DNA from 3 places in the Streptomyces sp. NPDC057302 genome. Region 1 is predicted to be linked to each of the others. Evidence: riboswitches for the same ligand, from Rfam matches in the RefSeq annotation. Region 1 holds a riboswitch; each other region holds the start of a gene.
What was found. A riboswitch is a leader RNA that binds a small molecule or an ion and turns the genes downstream of it on or off. The one in region 1 is predicted to bind cyclic di-AMP.

Region 1 (3,266 bases):
GGCGATGCTGCACGGCGCGCTGACGATGCTCGTCACGGGCGTGATCCTGGTGGGTCTCAACCAGGCGGACGACAACCCGGTCAACAACGTCAAGATCGGCATCAAGATGGCCGTCCTGATCGTGATCCTCGCGCTGGTCTACGTGAAGCGGGACGAGGAGAAGGTGGACAAGGGGATGTTCGGCGCCGTCGGGCTGCTGACCGTCGCGAACATCTTCATCGCGGTGCTGTGGACCTGACCCCGCCCGTGGGAAAGGGCCCTCCACGCGCGCGTGGAGGGCCCCTTCCTTGTGTGACGTCTACTTGTGGGTCGTCGTGACGTCCATGCGTGACGGTTACGCGGGCCGCACCACGCTGTGGATCGGCATGTAGTAGATCGACTCGACGCGGACGTTGGCGCCCGGCTTCGGGGCGTGGATCATCTTGCCGTCGCCGATGTAGATCCCTACGTGGCTGATGTCGTCGTAGAAGAAGACCAGGTCACCCGGTTTGGCGTCGGCGGTCTTCACGGTGGTGCCGACCTTCACCTGGTCCCACGTCGTACGCGGCAGGGAGATCCCCGCGGCCTTCCACGCGTCCTGGGTGAGCCCGGAGCAGTCGTAGGAGTCGGGGCCGGTGGCGCCCCACACGTACGGCTTGCCGATCTGCGCCTCCGCGAAGTTGATGACCTTCGCGGCCTTCGTCGCGTAGCCGCTGTCCGTGCCGCCGGAGCCGGAACCCGTGCCCGTGCCCGAGCCGGTGCCGGAACCGGAGCCGGAGCCGGAGTCCGGGGTCTCCTTGTTCTTCTCGCGCTCCTTCGCCGCGGCCTCTTCCGCCGCCTTGCGCTTGGCCTCCGCCTCGGCCTCCTGCTTGCGGGCCAGCTCCGCGGCCTTGCGCTTGGCCTCGTCTTCCTTCTTCTTCTCGATCGCCGCGAGCCGTGCCTTCTCCTCGGCGGTCAGCTCCGAGAGCATCGTGCGCGCCTGGCCCAGCTTCTTCTGGACGGTCTGCTTGCTCGTCCTGAGGTCGTCCCGGGAGTCGCTCAGCGTCTCCAGGCTCTTGGCGGCCTTCGTGCGCTGCTTCGTCGCCGAGGCCTGCTGCGTCTGGTAGTCGTCGACCGCCTTCTTCTGGCGCGAGGTCAGCCGGTCCGACAGGTGATTCTGGTCGAAGTACCCCTGCGGGTCGTCGGCGAGCATCATCGTGGCGGTCTCGGAGACGGCGCCGGTGCGGTACTGGGCCGCGGCGAAGGTGCCCAGCTCCTGACGGGCCTCGTTCAGCTTGTCGGTGCGCTTGGCCACGTCGTTGAGGAGGGTGTCGACCTTTTTGCGCTGTTTGTCGGTGCGCTCCTTGGCCGAGTTGTACTTCTGCGTGGCCACGCCCGCCTGGTGGTAAAGGTCGTCGACCTTCTTCTGCACCTCTTCGAGGCTGGGCTTCTGCGGCGCGGACGGCGCCGCCTGCGCGCTCTGCGACAGGAGGGCCACGGAGGTGAGGGCCGCCGTCGTGATGCCAAGGGCGGGGGTGGCGCGTAGGGCGGCAATGCGGGTCCGCGGCTTGCGGTGCGACGCCAAGGGAGGCGACTCCTTCCGTAGACCGCCTACCGGGTTAGCTGTCGGGTTCGGGCGGGTGGTTCCGGAAGGTTGCCCTACAGTCCCGTACTGCGTACGGGACCGATTCACCCCAAGTTCATCGTGGGTCCCCGGCTCCGAGGAGATCGAACTCGGCGGAGGCCGCCCGTTCCCGGCGGGGTTCGCCGGTGGAAGTACGAGCAGCCTGCGGAGCACGCTAGCCAACTCGTGTGGTCCGTGTGAAGGTTGATGTTCGATATGCCCGATACGTTTTCGTTACTTTACGAAGCTCTTGACGCGGGCACGCCGGGCCATGGCGGAGCGTGACCGTTCGCGGGCAGGGCGTAGGCGGAGTGACGTGGCCGGAACCCGGGGCGGGTTGTCAGTGGGGCCGCCTAGACTCGGGAGGCGATGAGCAGCCTCTTTGATGACAGCTTCCTGGCGGACCTCAAGCCCTCGCGGGCTTCGGAGGAAGAGCCCCCGCCGCCGCCCGAGGACAGTGCTCCGGAATCCGTTCCGGATGATCTGTTCGACGGGAAGTTCGACGCGCCCACACCCCGGGACGCGCACTATCGAGGCGGCGCCCCCCGCCCCGTGATCGACCCGGCGGCCCTACTGGAGGGGCTCAACGAGAACCAGCGCGCGGCCGTCGTGCACGCGGACGCCCCGCTGCTCATCGTCGCCGGCGCGGGCTCGGGCAAGACCCGGGTCCTCACGCACCGCATCGCGTACCTCCTGGCCGAGCGGCACGTGCACCCGGGGCAGATCCTGGCGATCACGTTCACGAACAAGGCCGCGGGCGAGATGAAGGAGCGCGTCGAGCAGCTCGTCGGGCCGCGGGCCAACGCGATGTGGGTGTCGACGTTCCACAGCGCGTGCGTCCGCATCCTGCGCCGCGAGTCGAAGAAGCTGGGCTTCACCTCCTCCTTCTCGATCTACGACGCCGCCGACTCCAAGCGCCTGATGGCGCTGGTCTGCCGTGACCTGGACATCGACCCGAAGAAGTTCCCGCCGAAGTCCTTCAGCGCCAAGATCTCGAACCTGAAGAACGAGCTGATCGACGAGGAGACCTTCGCGGGTCAGGCCGCCGACGGCTTCGAGAAGACCCTTGCCCAGGCCTACGCGATGTACCAGTCGCGGCTGCGCGAGGCGAACGCCCTCGACTTCGACGACCTGATCATGACGACGGTCAACATGTTCCGCGCGTTCCCGGACGTCGCCGAGCACTACCGCCGCCGCTTCCGGCACGTGATGGTCGACGAGTACCAGGACACCAACCACGCCCAGTACGCCCTCGTGCGCGAGTTCGTGGGCCCCGCCGGCGGCGAGGGTGACGACCCCGCCGAGCTGTGCGTCGTGGGTGACGCGGACCAGTCGATCTACGCCTTCCGGGGCGCCACGATCCGCAACATCCTCCAGTTCGAGGAGGACTACCCGAACGCGACCACGATCCTCCTGGAGCAGAACTACCGCTCCACGCAGACGATCCTGACCGCGGCCAACGCCGTCATCGAGCGCAACGAAAGCCGCCGCCCCAAGAACCTGTGGACCAACGCGGGCGCGGGCGCGGGCATCACCGGCTACGTCGCGGACACCGAGCACGACGAAGCGCAGTTCGTCGCCGACGAGATCGACCGGCTCACCGACGCGGGCGACGCGAAGGCGGGCGACGTCGCGATCTTCTACCGGACGAACGCGCAGTCCCGTGTCTTCGAAGAGATCTTCA
Region 2 (3,266 bases), on a different contig from region 1:
CGACTTCGCGCCGAGCGCCGATCTGGCCAGCCGCTCCCAGCAGATATCCGTCGCCGAGAAGGTGCTCGACGACCAGGGGCCCAGCGCCTGGCCCAGTTGCGCTCCCATCGCGGGGCTCACCCAGGACGGCGCCGCCGCCGACGTCGACCCCGGCGCGCCGATCACCTCACTGCCCTCGGACGAGTCGACGGACGGACCGGCGGACGAGCCGTCGAAGTCCGCCGAACCCGACGAGCCGAGCGACTCGGCCGATGACTCGGGCGATGACTCGGGCAGCACCAAGTCTTCGGAGAAGCCCTCGGAGAAGCCCGACGCCGACGCCGGTGACGCCGGTGACGGCGATGCGGCGCGAGACAAGAATCACGACGAATCAGGTGACTCGGGCGAGTCGGGCGAGTCGGGCACGTCGGATGAGTCCGGCGACCCGGGCAAGTCCGGGCAGGACGACGACGCTTCGCCCGTCCCCACTTCCCCCGCCGGCGAGGGTGAGGGCCGCCACCGCGGCGACAGCGCGGACGACAAGCCCTCCGGCGACCCCTCTCGCGAGGGTTCGGGCCGGCACGCGTCCCGTGGCGACGAGCGTCAGAAGGACGGCTCCGACGGGACGTACACGGTCCGCTCGGGAGACAACCTCTCGGTCATCGCCGACGACCTCGACGTGAAGGGCGGGTGGACCGAGCTGTACGCGGAGAACGAGAAGTCCGTCGGCTCCGACCCCGATCTCATCCTTCCCGGTCAGAGCCTCGATTTGGGCGAAAAGTAGGGGTAGTTGGCGAGTCGCTTTGCGCTTGATGTCCCAATTGGCGCAAGTGAGAGATGGGTCTCAGAAGCCCTGATCGTCTTTGAGTTTCGGCCGATCGCATGTCTACGGTCGTGACCGCTCGCCACAGCGGGCCCCGCCGGTCGGTACGCCGAGTCCTGCCAATTGGCCGTTCGGGAACAGTCGTCGCGCAAGCGCCGTAGGCAGGAGCGGGGGAACCAAGGTTTCCGCCGGGCCCGGCCGTTCAGCATCGCGAGAGCGAGGCGAGGACGGACGGGAACGGCTAGGGGTTAAGTCGCGCTCAAGAAGCGCGGCCGGGCAACTTCATCGGCCCGAACCCGACAGCTCACCTCGCAGGCGTCGGTGAGGGGATCACTCATGCTGTTTTCCAGCAAGGGCAAGCACCGCCGCCCGTCCAAGGCCACCCGTGTCGCCACGCTCGCCGGTGTCACCGGTGTCGCCGTCGCCGCTCCGCTGATGGCGGCCGGCCAGGCCTCCGCCGCCACCAACTCCGAGTGGGACGCCGTCGCCCAGTGCGAGGCCGGCGGCAACTGGTCCATCAACACCGGCAACGGCTACACGGGCGGCCTGCAGTTCTCGTCGTCCACGTGGGCGTCGTACGGCGGCACGAAGTACGCGCCCACCGCCGACAAGGCCTCCAAGGCCCAGCAGATCGAGATCGGCGAGAAGGTCCTCGCGGGCCAGGGCAAGGGTGCCTGGCCGAGCTGCGGCGTCGGCCTCTCGGGTGCGTCCAACGAGGGTGGCGGTGCGCAGGAGAGCGCCCCGCAGCAGACCCAGGAGCAGCCGAAGAGCCAGCCCAGCGCCCAGACCGAGCAGCCGCAGCAGGCCGCTCCCAAGGCTGAGGCCCCCAAGCCCGAGGCTCCCAAGACCGAGTCGAAGAAGACCGTCGAGACCCCGACCGGCAAGACGGTCAAGAAGGGCGACGGCGAGTACAAGGTCAAGAAGGGTGACACCCTCTCCAAGATCGCCGAGGCGAAGGACGTCAAGGGCGGCTGGCACAAGGTGTACAAGCTCAACGGCGACATCATCGACAACGCCGACATGATCTACCCGGGTCAGCAGCTGCACCTCAGCTGAGAACCCCACCTCGGCCGAGAGGCCGAGAGCGGCGGCGCTTCGGCGGACGCGTCGCCGCCCGTTTCACCTCCCGCCCCGGTGCGCGTATCCCCCGTACGCACCGGGGCGGGGTTCTTTTGCCCTCCGCCGCCCCTGGCGCCCTCCATCGCCCCTCCATGCTTTGTTCCGTTCGGAAACATTTTGCTCTCGGTTTGTCCACAGGGCGGTCGCTCGGCTGGCTCTTGTCCGGGAGCCGGTTAGGCTCGTGTCCGCGAGGCCAACGCCCCGCGTACCCGCGTCACATCCCAGAAGGAGATGCTCGTGCCGTCCATCGACGTCGTCGTAGCCCGGGAAATCCTGGACTCCCGAGGCAACCCCACGGTCGAGGTCGAGGTCGGCCTCGACGACGGCAGCACGGGTCGTGCCGCCGTTCCGTCCGGTGCGTCCACCGGTGCTTTCGAGGCCATCGAACTCCGTGACGGTGACCCCAACCGTTACATGGGCAAGGGCGTGGAGAAGGCCGTCCTCGCCGTCATCGAGCAGATCGGCCCGGAGCTCGTCGGGTACGACGCGACCGAGCAGCGCCTGATCGACCAGGCGATGTTCGACCTCGACGCCACCGACAACAAGGGCTCGCTCGGCGCCAACGCCATCCTCGGCGTCTCGCTCGCCGTCGCGCACGCCGCGTCGGAGGCCTCCGACCTGCCGCTCTTCCGCTACCTCGGCGGCCCGAACGCGCACCTGCTGCCCGTTCCGATGATGAACATCCTGAACGGCGGGTCGCACGCCGACTCGAACGTCGACATCCAGGAGTTCATGATCGCGCCGATCGGCGCCGAGTCGTTCTCGGAGGCCCTGCGCTGGGGCACCGAGGTCTACCACACGCTGAAGAAGGTCCTGAAGGAGAAGGGTCTCTCCACCGGGCTCGGCGACGAGGGCGGCTTCGCCCCGAACCTGGACTCCAACCGCGCCGCGCTCGACCTCATCCTCGAGGCCATCAAGCAGGCCGGTTACGTCCCCGGTGAGCAGATCGGCCTCGCCCTCGACGTCGCCGCGTCCGAGTTCTACAAGGACGGCAAGTACGAGTTCGAGGGCAAGTCCCGCTCGGCCGCCGAGATGACCGAGTACTACGAGGAGCTCGTCGCCTCGTACCCGCTCGTCTCCATCGAGGACCCGCTGTTCGAGGACGACTGGGCCGGCTGGAACGTCATCACCGAGAAGCTCGGCGAGAAGGTCCAGCTGGTGGGCGACGACCTGTTCGTCACCAACCCGGAGCGCCTCGCCCGTGGCATCGAGGAGAAGTCGGCCAACGCCCTCCTGGTGAAGGTCAACCAGATCGGTTCGCTGACCGAGACCCTGGACGCCGTCGAGATGGCCCAGCGCAGCGGCTTCAAGTGCATGATGTCGCACCGCTCCGGTGAGACCGAGG
Region 3 (3,266 bases), on a different contig from region 1:
GCACAACTGCTCGCCTTCACCGCGGTCGCCGCGGGCATGGTCGCCATGCCGGGCGCCGACTTCGCGGTCGTGGTGCGCAACTCCCTCGCCTCCCGCCGCGCCGGGATCACCTGCGCGATCGGCGTCGCGGGCGGGCTCCTGGTGCACACGGCGCTCGCGGTGGCCGGGGTCGCGGCGGTCCTCACGGCGGTTCCCACACTGTTCCGGGCGCTTCAGGTACTCGGCGGCGCCTATGTGCTCTACCTCGGCTGTCGCGCCCTGCGGTCGGCGGCGCGGCCCCTGGCGGACTTCGGCGCGCCGGACGGCGGGGAGCGGACGGCGGCCGGGGGCAGCCTGCGGCAGGGCTTCCTCACCAACGCCCTCAACCCGAAGGCGCCCATCACCTTCCTCAGCGTCCTGCCGCAGTTCGTGCCCGACGGGAGCCCCGCGATGCCCAGGACGCTGCTGCTCGCGTCCATCATCCTGGCCCTGGCCCTGGTGTGGTTCCCGGTCGTCGCGCTCCTGGTCGACCGCCTCGGGCGCCGGCTGCGCAAGCCGCGTACGGCCCGTGCGATCGAGGCAGGCACAGGAGTCGCGCTCAGCGTGCTCGGCCTGGTGCTCCTCATCGAGGCCCTGACGGTCTGACGTCGTCAGAGGCGCCGGTGTCCGGGGTCGTGCCCCTTCCCTCTCCCTGGCGCTCGCCCGCGCCGCGCACCAGGACGGGAAGCAGGCCCCAGAGGCCCGCGCACATCAGCAGGGTGCCCGCGCTCGCGATGATCCCGCCGGTGCGGCCCACCGCCACGTCCACGACCAGGAGCACCGAACCGGCGAGCGCGAACACCAGGACCGCCATGCCGATACCGGCGAGCCGGGACGACACCCGCACGATCCGCGGCTTGGAGTGCTGCCCGAAGAGCGACCGGTGCACGGCGGCCGGCGCGGTGAACAGCGCGGCGGACAGGACGGCGAGGAGCAGCGTGGTGACGTACGTCGTGCGCTGCACCGTGTCGAGCGAGGGAAAGCGCTCGGTGAAGGCGAGCGTCAGCAGGAACGCGAAGAGGATCTGCACCCCGGCCTGCGTGACGCGCAACTCCTGCAGGATCTCGGCGAAATTGCGGTCGGCGCGCTCGAACGTCGTCTCGTCGCGAGCTTCGGAGGGCTCGTTCCTGGAGGGGGAACCGTTGTTTTCGGACATGGCGACCGAGTATCCGCGCCGACGCGCACCGCGCAGGGCGGGCGCGCCGGGCGGAGGGCCGGTCGGACGGTGGCGGCGGCCCTGCGGCCACCACCACCGCCCTGCGACAGGCCCGGGGCCGGCCGTCAGTGACGGGCGATCAGCGCACCCGGCCGTACGAGACGCTCTTCGTCCAGATCTTCTCGAGGCGCACCACGGTCCCCCTCTTCGGCGCGTGCCAGATCTTGCCCTTTCCGGCGTAGATGCCGACGTGGTAGACGCTCCGGCCGGAGCGGAAGAAGACCAGGTCGCCGCGGGATCGCTTCGACGCCGAGATGTGGCGGGTCTTGTTGTACTGCTGCGCGGCGGTGCGCGGCAGCTTCTTGCCCGTGCGCTTGAACGAGTAGAGCGTCAGGCCCGAGCAGTCGAACCGGTGGGGCCCCGCGGCTCCGTAGCCGTACGGAGAGCCCTTCTTGGAGGCGGCGATCTTGAGCGCCTTCGTCCCGTGAGTCGCGGCCTGCGCGTCCGACGTGAGCCCTGGGGCCACGAGGGTGCCGCCCACGACGGCGAGCGTGAGGGCCGATACGGAACCGGCCCTGGTCAGCAGCGACGGAACATGATTCAGCGCAGTCATGCGCAACCCTTCGTCAACCGCCTGTGAAGGATGACCTGTCGGATTCGGGCTGGCGAAGTTGCCCGGCCGCGTACTGCGGCTTCACCCCAAGGGTCGTTGTCCGGACCTTCCGGACCGACCCGTCATGCCTGGGTCCTCCACTCCTGCCGATGCACCGATGTCGACCGGTCATCCGGGTGGCGGCAGGACTCGGCGTCCGCCCGGACCGCCCCGCCGCTGTGGCGGGGGCTTGTCGTCGGAAGGGATCTTGACCCGAGAAGGGGTCGAATTCCGAGCCGAAACGGCCTTTTGTGAGGCTCCTCACGGCTGAACCGTTCGGGTGGACAAGGTCTGATTCGGGATCGTGACAAGGAGCCGGAGGATCGCTCGACCAGCACCGGAACGAGGAATTCCGGCCATCGCGTACACATCTGACGCAACTGAAGACAGTTCCAAGAACGACGATCGTCTACGCCGAACGAGGTAGCCCGTTTGGTTCGTTTGAGACGGACCCCGGACGGCTTCTGCTTCAGAGGCGTGGTGACGGGTGCTCAGGATGCTGATGGGGGCGGCACGGTGACCCGCCCGGCGCGGCGCTCCCCGTCGAGCACGCGCAGCGCCCGTGCCAGCGTGGGCGCGTGCACGGCGCTCTCGCCCCGCTGGTGCATGAGCGTCAGCGCGTCCCGCAGGGCGGTCGCGCTGCCGACCAGCGCCTGGGCCGCGCGCAGCCCGCCGTAGGTGTCGGAGGCGCGGGCGGGGTTGATCCGGCCCACCAGATCGACCACTTCGAGGTACCGGTCGATCAACTCGCCCTCGGCGCGGGTGAGGGCGGGCAGTGGCGGGAGTTCGGGCGGCAGCATCGGCGGGTCACCTCGCGTCCGGGGTGCGCAGGGACGACTTGCGGCTGGCGATGATGCGGTCCACCAGGCCGTACTCGACCGCTTCGGGGGCGCTGAGGATCTTGTCCCGCTCGATGTCGGCCGCGACGCGGTCAGGGCTCTGACCGGTGTGCTGAGCCAGCAGCTTCTCCAACTGGGCGCGGGCACGCAGGAGTTCGGTGGCCTGGATTGCCAAGTCGGTCGCCTGGCCGTGGATCGGCTCGGCGAGCGAGGGCTGGTGGATCATCACCCGGGCGCCGGGCAGCGCGAACCGCTTGCCGGGGGTGCCGGCGGCCAGCAGCACGGCGGCCGCTGACGCGGCCTGACCCAGGCAGGTCGTCTCCACGTCGCAGGTGACGAACTGGATGGTGTCGTAGATCGCCGTCATCGCGCTGAACGAGCCGCCGGGCGAGTTGATGTAGAGCGAGATGTCGCGGTCCGGCGCCAGGTATTCGAGGTGCATGAACTGCGCCATCACGTCGTTGGCCGAGGTGTCGTCGATCGGCGTGCCCAGGAAGACGATGCGCTCCTCGAGCAGCTTCGAGTACGGGTCGAGGGTCCGCTGCCCCGTGCTGGTGTGCTCGGTGAACTCGGGCAGGACATGGCGGGCGAACGGTCGGTT

Region 2: it holds a riboswitch for cyclic di-AMP, as region 1 does, so the genes downstream of both, ACFUPX_RS39250 (transglycosylase family protein) here and ACFUPX_RS11445 (NlpC/P60 family protein) in region 1, are expected to answer to the same signal.
Region 3: it holds a riboswitch for cyclic di-AMP, as region 1 does, so the genes downstream of both, ACFUPX_RS15180 (C40 family peptidase) here and ACFUPX_RS11445 (NlpC/P60 family protein) in region 1, are expected to answer to the same signal.

What each region holds. Positions count from the first base shown of each region.
Region 1 is NZ_JBHUZJ010000011.1:116,654-119,919, forward strand. It holds gene ACFUPX_RS11440 (hypothetical protein) at 1-238, shown strand, start outside; gene ACFUPX_RS11445 (NlpC/P60 family protein) at 335-1,543, opposite strand; cyclic di-AMP (ydaO/yuaA leader) riboswitch at 1,551-1,708, opposite strand; gene pcrA (DNA helicase PcrA) at 1,952-3,266, shown strand, end outside.
Region 2 is NZ_JBHUZJ010000098.1:12,717-15,982, forward strand. It holds gene ACFUPX_RS39245 (transglycosylase family protein) at 1-763, shown strand, start outside; cyclic di-AMP (ydaO/yuaA leader) riboswitch at 946-1,135, shown strand; gene ACFUPX_RS39250 (transglycosylase family protein) at 1,139-1,858, shown strand; gene eno (phosphopyruvate hydratase) at 2,153-3,266, shown strand, end outside.
Region 3 is NZ_JBHUZJ010000017.1:37,663-40,928, forward strand. It holds gene ACFUPX_RS15170 (LysE family translocator) at 1-624, shown strand, start outside; gene ACFUPX_RS15175 (DUF6328 family protein) at 602-1,174, opposite strand; gene ACFUPX_RS15180 (C40 family peptidase) at 1,314-1,787, opposite strand; cyclic di-AMP (ydaO/yuaA leader) riboswitch at 1,791-1,963, opposite strand; gene ACFUPX_RS15185 (hypothetical protein) at 2,318-2,626, opposite strand; gene ACFUPX_RS15190 (ATP-dependent Clp protease proteolytic subunit) at 2,634-3,266, opposite strand, start outside.